3 regions of the Streptomyces sp. NPDC090119 genome follow, and region 3 is predicted to be linked to each of the others. Evidence: riboswitches for the same ligand, from Rfam matches in the RefSeq annotation. Region 3 holds a riboswitch; each other region holds the start of a gene.
What was found. Region 3 has a riboswitch for cyclic di-AMP ahead of ACIPPM_RS26750 (transglycosylase family protein). Riboswitches for the same ligand answer to the same signal wherever they lie in the genome.
Positions count from the first base shown of each region.

Region 1 (3,263 bases), on a different contig from region 3:
GATGACGCTCTCGTCGGCGCCGGACATCATGGCGCCGAACCGGCAGGACACGGCGACCAAGGAGCCGGTCTTGCCGGAGAGCACGTCGAGGTAGTGCTCGACGGGGTCGCGGCCGTCCTGGGGACCCGCGGTCTCCAGTATCTGGCCGGTGACGAGGCGCTCGAAGGCGAGGGCCTGGACGCGGACGGCCTCGGGGCCGAGATCGGCGAGTATCTGCGTGGCGCGGGCGAAGAGGAAGTCACCGGTGAGCACCGCGACGGAGTTGCCCCAGCGGGTGTTGGCGCTGTCCACGCCGCGCCGCACGGCCGCCTCGTCCATGACGTCGTCGTGGTAGAGCGTGGCCAGGTGGGTCAGCTCGACGACGACGGCGGAGGGCACGATGCGCGGGGCGTGCCGGTCGCCGAACTGGGCGGACAGCAGCACGAGCAGCGGACGGAACCGCTTGCCCCCGGCCCGCACCAGATGCTGGGCGGAGCCGGTGATGAAGGGGACCTCGCTCTTGGTGGCCTCTAGCAGGCCCGCCTCGACAGCCGCCAGTCCGGCCTGGACATCGGCTTCCAGTGCCTGGTCCCGCACGCTCAGCCCGAACGGCCCGACGACGGTCACGAGGTTCTCCTGTCTGCTGGTGTCTGCTGGCGACTTCACGGCTTGTCGATAGGTCGCTGCCATCAGTCAAGTCAGCGTATCCGGTCCTCTTTGGATCACCGATCGCACCCACCGGTCCAGCTCACGAGGTATCGGTTTTCGTCCGTCATGTCCTGGATGGGCGGACAAGAGTCGATATGAGGGGAGTCGGTCGGACGATCCGGCACTCCGAGGTGCATGCCGGTCCAACGAACGGGAGTGCCCCAGAGGTTCCGCTCCCGGGGGACCGACACTCCCTAAAACCCACAGACGGCCCAAATCCACATAATCCCCCATGTCTGATTTTGCGTATTTTGCGATTCCGTGAGTTGGCTCACGCGGGCCACCCCCTCGCACCTACCCCCACGAACCCGCCTCTCACCCCCTTCTTACCGTGCCCGGTACGGAAGTTGGGGATTGGCGACCGCAAAGGATCAAGTGGGCCATTTGGGACAGATCAAGGTCAACTAGTACTTCGGGTGAATCCGGTACTTGTTCCGGACATGTGCGGTCGCATACGTTCCCGCCCTGTCAGGCGAACGCCGAATCCTGCCGCGCCTGACACACCCACTCACGAACTCATTCGTACGGCAGGAGCGGGGGACCCAGGTAAGCCGCCGGACCGGTGCGACCCATGTCGCGCCGGAACGGCTCGGGGTGAAGCCGAAATCGTCCCCGGTGTCCGACGGGCACCGGGGACGACGCGGCCGGGCACCTCCCCGCCCGAACCCGACAGCTCACCTCGCAGGCGACGGAGAGGAACTTCGACATGTCTGCTGTTGCTCAGCCGCGCCGTGCCCGCACCAAGCGCATCGTCCGCACGCTCGCCGTCACCGGTACCGGTGCCGCGATGTTCGCGCTCCCCCTCATCGGCGCCACCAGCGCCTCCGCCGCCCCGGCCGCCAAGCCCGCCGCCGCCTCCGCCGTGTACCCGAACAACCTCGACGGCTGGATCCGCCAGTCCCTGGCGATCATGGCCGAGAAGGGCATCCCGGGCACCTACAACGGCATCCACCGCAACGTGATGCGCGAGTCCTCGGGCAACCCGCTGGCCATCAACAACTGGGACATCAACGCCATCAAGGGCACCCCGTCCAAGGGCCTGCTCCAGGTGATCGACCCCACCTTCGCCACCTACCACGTGGCCGGCACCTCCTTCGACCCGTACAACCCGGTCGCCAACATCACCGCCGCCTGCAACTACGCGTTCCACCGCTACGGCTCGATCGACAACGTCAACGGCCCGTACTAGAAGGACCGGCCGCACGGCCTTCGCACCGCGCCCCCGTCGCACGCCTCGCGCGTACGGCGGGGGCCTCGGCGTCAGGGGGCGTAGAGCCGCTCCAGGACGACGGCCACCCCGTCGTCCTCGTTGGAGAGGGTGACCTCGTCGGCCACCGCCTTCAGCTCCGGGTGGGCGCCCGCCATGGCGACGCCGTGCGCCGCCCACTGGAACATCGGGATGTCGTTCGGCATGTCACCGAAGGCCACCGTGTCCCGGCGGGCGAGGCCCAGGTGCTCGGCGGCCAGCGCGAGACCGGTCGCCTTGGTGATCCCGCACGGCTGCAGCTCGACCGTGCCGGGGCCCGACATGGTGACCGTGGCCAGCGAGCCGACGACCGCGCGGGCCGTGGCCGCCAGTTCGTCGTCGGACAGGCCGGGGTGGCGCAGCAGCACCTTGCTGATCGGCGCGCGCCACAGCTCCGCGCGCCGCTCCACCCGTACGGCGGGCAGGGTCGGGTGCGGCATCCGGTAGCCGGGCTCGATCAGGGTGAGCCCGTCCACGCCGTCCTGGTCGACGGCCGCGTGCACCTGGCCCACCTCCGCCTCGATCTTGCCGAGCGCGGTCTCGGCCAGCTCCCGGTCGAGCTGGACCGACCACAGCAGGGTGCCGGTGGCGTCGTCGTAGACCTGGGCGCCCTGCGCGCACACCGCGAGCCCCGCACCGCCGAGCGCGGCCAGCAGGGGGCGTACGCGGGGCGCGGGACGGCCCGTGACCACCAGGTGCCGGGCACCGGCGCGGGCCGCCCCCGCGAGCGCGGCGAGCGACCTGGCGGAGACCGTGTCGTCGCCGCGCAGCAGCGTCCCGTCCAGGTCGGTGGCGATGAGCGCGGGACGGGAGAGCGGGGCGGGAAGGAGGGGTGCGGCCATGATCAGAGAATACGGACCGCGGGTCCCCCCGACTCACCCCGCGCGCACCGGAGTTGACGTCCCGCTCAGCTCCGCGCGCCGTGTGCCGCCGCCAGGTGCTTCGCCAGTCGCGGGGAGGCGAATTCCGTACCGCACACGAAGCGCATCACCGGCCCGTACGACGCCGCCGCGGGCAGTCCGGTGAAGTACAGGCCGGGCAGCGAGGAGACGTAGCCGGGGCCGAGGCGCGGGGCGCCCCGGGTGGCCGCGAGGCCGGTGCGCAGGCCGGGGCCGAGGAAGTCCAGCGCGCCCAGGTCGACCCGATAGCCGGTGGCCGCGATGACGTGGTCGGCGGTGAGCCGGTCGGTGCGCCCGCCGTGGGTACGCACGGTCAGCACCGGCGCGCCGTCCACCGCCTCGGCGGACACCACCCGCGCCACCTCCGTCACCCGCACCCGGCCCTCGAAGCGGTCCCGCAGCCACCAGGCGCCGAGCGGACCGAGCACCCG
Region 1 covers NZ_JBIVDK010000003.1:963,085-966,347, forward strand. Annotated here, with positions in the region: gene ACIPPM_RS17255 (polyprenyl synthetase family protein) at 1-606, opposite strand, end outside; cyclic di-AMP (ydaO/yuaA leader) riboswitch at 1,155-1,390, shown strand; gene ACIPPM_RS17260 (transglycosylase SLT domain-containing protein) at 1,394-1,876, shown strand; gene ACIPPM_RS17265 (HAD family hydrolase) at 1,948-2,775, opposite strand; gene ACIPPM_RS17270 (NAD(P)-binding domain-containing protein) at 2,841-3,263, opposite strand, start outside.
Region 1: linked by a shared signal. The riboswitch ahead of ACIPPM_RS17260 (transglycosylase SLT domain-containing protein) and the one ahead of ACIPPM_RS26750 (transglycosylase family protein) in region 3 are both predicted to bind cyclic di-AMP.

Region 2 (3,263 bases), on a different contig from region 3:
ATGAGGGTCTCGGACTCGCCGCCCTTGTTGCCCTCGGCCCAGGACGAGTAGGAGTCGGCGGTGTCGATGAAGTTGCCGCCCGCGGCGCGGTAGGCGTCGAGGACGGCGAAGGACGTGTCCCGGTCGGCGGTCCAGCCGAAGACGTTGCCGCCGAGGGCGAGCGGGAAGACCTCGAGGGTGGAGGAACCGAGCTTGCGCGGAGAAGCAGTCATGTCTCTCCTCAACGATCACTCGGGCCCCGTCCATTCCGGGTCGGGGTCACTCGCTCGGGGGAGTGCCGCTCAGGGAGTGAGCCCCTTGCCGCGCAGCCAGGCGCCGGGGTCGATGCCGGTCGGCTGGCCGTCGGGGTGGACCTCCAGGTGGAGGTGCGGCCCGGTGACGTTGCCGGTGGCGCCGACGCGGCCGATGACCTCGCCGGTGGAGACCTTCTGCCCGGCGCTGACGCTGATCGAGGACTGGTGGCAGAACCAGAGCTCGGTGCCGTCGTCCAGGGTGAGGATCGTGCGGTAGCCGTACGCCCCGGCCCAGCCGGCCTCGGTGATGGTGCCGCCGTGGATCGCCTTGATCAGCGTGCCGGTGGGCGCGGCGAAGTCGAGCCCGGTGTGGTACCCGGAGGACCACATCGAACCGGCCTGCCCGAAGGTCGAGGTGATCGTGTACGAGGAGGTCGGCAGGGTGTACTGCTTGGCCAGCGTGGCCAGTCGGGCCGCCTCGGCCTTCTTCTCCGCGTCGGCCTCGGCCTTCTTCTTGGCCTCGGCGGCCTTCACGGAGGCTTCCTTCGCGGCCTTGGCGGCGGCCTCGGCGGCCTGCTGGTCGGCCTTGGCGACGGCGGCCGCGGTGGCCCGGCTGTCGGCCTTGCTCTGCTGCCGCTCGGCCTGCGCCATGATCCGGCTGCGCAGCGCCTCGCCCGCGTCGGCGGTGGAGTCGTCGGTGGCGGTGGCCGTGGCGGTGGCGACACCGGCGAGGGAGGCGGCGGGCGCCTCCGCGTGGTGCCCGTCGATCAGGGAGCCCACGGAGGGCAGGTCGGGCATGGCGATGGACACGGGCGGCTTGCCGGTGTTGGCGCTCGCCATGCCACCCGCGCCGACGGCGGCGATGACGCCGACGCCGAGGACGGTGGAGCTGCGGGCGAGTCCGCCGCCGCGCTGCTTGGCCACCCGGTGACGGCCGCGTACCGCTGGCAGGGACTCCTCGGTGGGGTTCCACTCCTCCCACGCGCCGTCCTCGGCACGGGGGGCGCCATAGGCGAAGGGCTCACTCGCGTCCGGCGCGAACGGGGCTTGTGGGGCAGGCCGGTTGGACGCCACGCGGGCGCACTCCTTTCCCTCCTCCGTCTACCGGGTTAGCTGACGGGTTCGGAGCAGGAAGGTCTCCTACGCGCGTAAACCCGACGTGCTCCGAGGGTGGTGCACGGCGGATCGGGGCGCGATTCACCCCATGATGGTGGGTCCCCGGTTCCCTTGCGGGATTCGACGTGTGCGCACGGCGCCGTCTCTGCTGACGGCTGTAACGACCGCACTGCGTTATCGAACGTTAATAGACACGCACACTGGATTCCAAGCCCGTTCAGCTTGATCGTTTGACGATCTGGCGGGGTGCGTATCGGTCAGGAACGGCCCGAACAGGGCGAGTTGACCACGCTTCAGGAGTCACAGGAGTTTTGCTGGTGACTCACGAACACCAGCCGTCCCGGAAAACACTCAGGGCCGGAATCCGTTTACTGGATTCCGGCCCTGAGTCTTCAGTAGCGGGGACAGGATTTGAACCTGCGACCTCTGGGTTATGAGCCCAGCGAGCTACCGAGCTGCTCCACCCCGCGTCGTTGTGTCTCAAGCATACGTCATCCGCGGGGTCCGATGCACACACGCTGCCGTGACGTGGGCCTCAGAGCACGAGGTGAGCGTTCGGCGACTGTGCGAGAGCGGCGTACTCGGGCACGGTCACCACCTCCACGCCCCCGGCGCCGAGCACTCCGGCGCCGTCGGCCGCGGTGACGAAGGTGTCCGGCTCGCGCCAGGCGGTGACCACCCGGCGTACCCCGGCCGCGAGGATCAGCCCGGCGCACGGTACGGGCCGGGAGGCGCGGTGGGCGCAGGGCTCCAGGCTGCTGTAGACGGTGGCGCCGGGCAGCCGTGGGTCGGCGGGGTCCAGCTTGGCGAGGGCCGCCTCCTCGGCGTGGACCACCGGGTCGCCGCCCTCACGGGAGTGTCCGCGCGCCAGCTCGGTGCCGTCCGCCGCGACGACCACCGCGCCGACGCTGAAGGCCGTGGCCGACGGCGGGCAGAGCGCGGCCAGCTCGCAGGCGGTGCGCAGCCAGTGCCGGTCGGCGGCGGTGTCCAGCGGGCCGGTGCCGGGGGCGGTGGGCTCGTAGCGCATCAGGACGACGTCCTCGATCCGGCGGCTGTCGGTCAGCCGCAGTCGGCCGCCCTGGTAGGCGCCGGGGCCGAAGAGGCGGGGGGCGGCCGGGTCGCCGACGAAGAGCGGGGCGAGGACCAGCTGGAGTTCGTCGGCCAGGCCCTGCTGGAGGAGCTGGGTGTGCACGGTGCCGCCGCCCTCGACCATCAGCCGCCGTACGCCGCGCACGTCGTGCAGATGCGCCAGCAGCGCCCGCCAGTCGAGGCCGGGGCCGAGCGGCACGACGTCGGCGGTGTCCCCGAGGAGGCCCGCGGCGCGCTTCGCCCCCTCGTCCGTCGTGTAGACGGCCTTCTCCCCGCCGGTGTGCCAGAAGTTGGCGGCCGGGTCGAGGTCGCCGGAGCCGGTCACGGTCACCTTCAGCGGGTACTCCGCCTTCCCCCCGGCCACGCGCGCGACCCGCCGCTCGGGCGAGTTGACCAGGAGGCGGGGGTTGTCGGCCCGGATCGTCCCGGCCCCCACGAGGATCGCGTCCACCGACGCCCGCACCTCGTCCACCCGGTCGAAATCGGCGGGGCTGGACAGCAGCAGCCGCTCGGGGCCGGTGTCGTCCAGGTACCCGTCGAGCGAGACGGCGGCGGACAGCAGGACATGGGGGTAGGGCATCGACGCGCTCTCTCCGGACTCTTGGCTCTGCGGGCGTGCGCCCCTTTGTACTCCGTACCGGTGTACACCCTGCCCAGGCCGGTTGAGTACGGCTACTCATCCCCGGGCGCGCGGCCCGGCCGCACTGTGGAGGTCACCGAACAGAAGGAGACCTCGATGCCGCACGCCGTCCGCCCCCGCCGCCTCTTCACCCTCGCCACCGGCAACTGGCTCTCGCGGGGCTATCTCGCGGTGCTCGCCGCCTC
Region 2 covers NZ_JBIVDK010000005.1:650,077-653,339, reverse strand. Annotated here, with positions in the region: gene ACIPPM_RS24535 (aldo/keto reductase) at 1-212, opposite strand, end outside; gene ACIPPM_RS24530 (M23 family metallopeptidase) at 282-1,307, opposite strand; cyclic di-AMP (ydaO/yuaA leader) riboswitch at 1,317-1,485, opposite strand; tRNA gene ACIPPM_RS24525 (tRNA-Met) at 1,746-1,819, opposite strand; gene ACIPPM_RS24520 (dihydrofolate reductase family protein) at 1,885-3,018, opposite strand; gene ACIPPM_RS24515 (SCO4225 family membrane protein) at 3,175-3,263, shown strand, end outside.
Region 2: linked by a shared signal. The riboswitch ahead of ACIPPM_RS24530 (M23 family metallopeptidase) and the one ahead of ACIPPM_RS26750 (transglycosylase family protein) in region 3 are both predicted to bind cyclic di-AMP.

Region 3 (3,263 bases):
CATGAACTCCTGGATGTCCACGTTGGAGTCGGCGTGCGAGCCGCCGTTCAGGATGTTCATCATCGGCACCGGGAGCAGGTGCGCGTTGGGGCCGCCCAGGTAGCGGAACAGCGGCAGGTCGCTGGCCTCGGAGGCGGCGTGGGCGACGGCGAGGGAGACGCCGAGGATGGCGTTGGCGCCGAGCGAGCCCTTGTTGTCGGTGGCGTCCAGGTCGAACATGGCCTGGTCGATCAGGCGCTGCTCGGTGGCGTCGTAGCCGACCAGCTCCGGGCCGATCTGCTCGATGACGGCGAGGACGGCCTTCTCGACACCCTTGCCCTGGTAGCGGTTCGGGTCACCGTCACGCAGCTCGATGGCCTCGAAGGCACCGGTGGAGGCGCCGGACGGGACGGCGGCACGACCCGTGCTGCCGTCGTCGAGGCCGACCTCGACCTCGACCGTGGGGTTGCCTCGGGAGTCCAGGATTTCCCGAGCTACGACGACGTCGATGGACGGCACGAGCATCTCCTTCGTGGATGTGACGCGATGAGTGCGGGGCGCGCCGGATGGCATGCCTTGCGTCTAGAGCCTAACCGTCCCAGGGGTGCCGGCCATCGACCGACCGCCTCGCGGACGGGGTGGTGCAGGGAGACGGTACCCATTGTTCACGCCCGGAACAAAGGGTTCTGGGCAACAGGCGGGCCGGGGGCGGAACGCGCACCGCCCCGGCGCGCGGGGGAAGCACGCCGGGGCGGGGGTCCGTGGAAGGACCGGAAGCTCAGGGGCCGATCGGGCTGGGGGCCGGCCCCGTGAGCGGGTCGCGGTTACTTCAGGTGCAGCATCTGGCCGGGGAAGATGAAGTCGGCCTTCTCGACGATGTCCTTGTTCAGGTCGTACAGCTTCTTCCAGCCGCCGTCGACCTTGTGCTTCGTGGCGATGGAGCTGAGCGTGTCGCCCTTGACCACCTTGTACTCGCCATCGCCCTTCTTGACCTTGTCACCGGTCGGGGTGGTGACGGTCTTGCTCGCGTCCGGGCGCTCGGTGGAGCGGGACGCGGCCTGGTCGTCGGAGGTGCGGTCGGAGGTGTCGGCCGCGGCCTTGTCCTCCGTCTTGGTGTCCGTGGAGGGCGCCGGGGCCGCCGAGCCGCTGTACGGCGTGCTGGACAGGCCCGTGCCGCAGACCGGCCAGGCGCCCTTGCCCTGGGCGGAGAGCACCTTCTCGGCGACGGTGATCTGCTGTTCCTTGCTCGCCTTGTCGGCGGTGGCGGCGTACTGCGTACCGCCGTACGCGGCCCACGTGGAGGCGGAGAACTGCAGACCGCCGTAGTACCCGTTGCCGGTGTTGATGGACCAGTTGCCGCCCGACTCGCACTGGGCGACGGCGTCCCACTCGGAGCCGGTGGCGGCGGACGCGCTGCCCGAAGCCATCACCGGGCCCGCGACGGCCGCACCGGCGACACCGGCGAGCGCGAGGACACGGACGGTCTTGGACGGGCGACGGTGCTTGCCCTTGCTGGAGAACAGCATGGATCGATCCCCTCACCGACGCCTGCGAGGTGAGCTGTCGGGTTCGGGCCGGTTGAGTTGCCCGGCCACCCCTCCCTGGTACTTCCGGAAGGCGTGGCTCCACCCCAAGCCCGTCCCGGCGTCAATCACCGGTTCGGGCACCTACCTTGGGTCCCCCGCTCCTGCCTACGGCGCTTGACGCGACGATTGTCCCCGACGGCCGCTGGCAGGATTCGGCGTTGCGGCCACGGGTGCTCGTGGTGACGAGCGATCACGACCGTAGACACGCCTCGCGGCGAATTTCAAAAACGATCAGGTCTTCTGAGAGTCATCCCACACTTTCGCCAAATAGGACATATAAGAGGATAGCGGGGCGTCAAATGCCGCCATGCGCTGCCTGTTCGCCCTATTCGCCCGGCACCTTGAGGGTCTGGCCCGGATCGACATGGTTCGGGTCGGAGCCGATGGCCTGCTTGTTCGCGGCGTACAGGGCCTCCCAGCCGCCCGGCACATCAAGGGAGTCGGCGATGGAGCCGAGCGTGTCACCGTCGCGGACGGTGTAGCCGCTCGGGGAGGTGGTGGCGTGGCGGCCCGTGACCGCCGCGTGCTGACCTTCCGTCACGCTCTCGTCGGCGGTGTCGCCCCGGTGACGGCCGCCGCCGAGGTCGCCGGTGTCGACGAGGCTCCAGGAGCCGCCGGTCTCCCACGAGTCGTCCGACTCCTTGGCGGCAGGGGCACTGGAGGCCGAACCGCCGCCCTGGTAGCCGCCGTCGGAGGCGGCGGGCGCGGAGCCGCCGGAGCGGGAGGTGTCGGTGTCCTTGCCGGAGTGACCGGAACCGGCCGTCTCGTCGGCGCTCGCGGACGGCTTGCCGGTCTCCTTGGCGGAGGAGTCGGAGGAGCCGGAGGAATCAGAGGAGTCGGACGACGGGGACGAATCACCCAGTCCGGACGAATCCGAACCATCGGACGAAGCGCCCGCGTCGGGAGCCTCGCTCGACTGACCGGCACCGCTGTCCGAGCCGCCCTGGTCCGCGGACGGGGACTCGCTGACGCCCGTGTCGACGTCCACCGAGGCGGAGTCGGAGGTCAGTCCGGCGAGCAGGGCGCAGGTGGCCCAGTGGGTGGTGCCCTGATCGGCGAGGATCTTCTCGGCGACCGAGATCTGCTGCGAACGGCTGGCCTGGTCGGCGCTGGCCGCGTACTGCGTGCCGCCGTACTTGTCCCAGTCGTCCTGGGACATCTGGAGACCGCCGTAGTAGCCGTTGCCGGTGTCGGCGCTCCAGGAGCCGCCGCTCTCGCACTCGGCGACCTTGTCCCAGGTGGTGCCGTCGGCCGCGTTCGCGCTCGCCGCCCCGAGGAGCGGGATGGCGATGGCGGACGTGGTCACGCCGGCCGCGACGAGGAGCGCCGGAGCCTGGCGGGGTCGACGGTGCCTACCGTTCCCGGAGAGCATGCGGTTGCCTTTCGTGCGACAGCGGTACGGCGTGGCAACTGATGCTCGGCGCCACACTGATGGGTGAACGTAGCGTCAGACGTTCACTTGTCACAAGTTCATGCCGCACAGATCACGTGAAGATCACATAGTTGAACGTCCGTCATGTGTGCTTTCACGACTGGGACCAACCGGTGTGAACTCCACCGGCAGCGTGCGCAGTCCACGCATGATCAGGCCGCCGCGCCAACGGAGTTCGGCCGGATCGGCCGCCAGCCGCAGATCGGGGAGCCGGGTGAGCAGGGTGGCCAGCGCGGTCTGGCCCTCCAGACGGGCGAGCGGGGCGC
Region 3 covers NZ_JBIVDK010000006.1:455,437-458,699, reverse strand. Annotated here, with positions in the region: gene eno (phosphopyruvate hydratase) at 1-498, opposite strand, end outside; gene ACIPPM_RS26750 (transglycosylase family protein) at 804-1,505, opposite strand; cyclic di-AMP (ydaO/yuaA leader) riboswitch at 1,510-1,688, opposite strand; gene ACIPPM_RS26745 (transglycosylase family protein) at 1,891-2,937, opposite strand; gene ACIPPM_RS26740 (cytochrome P450) at 3,061-3,263, opposite strand, start outside.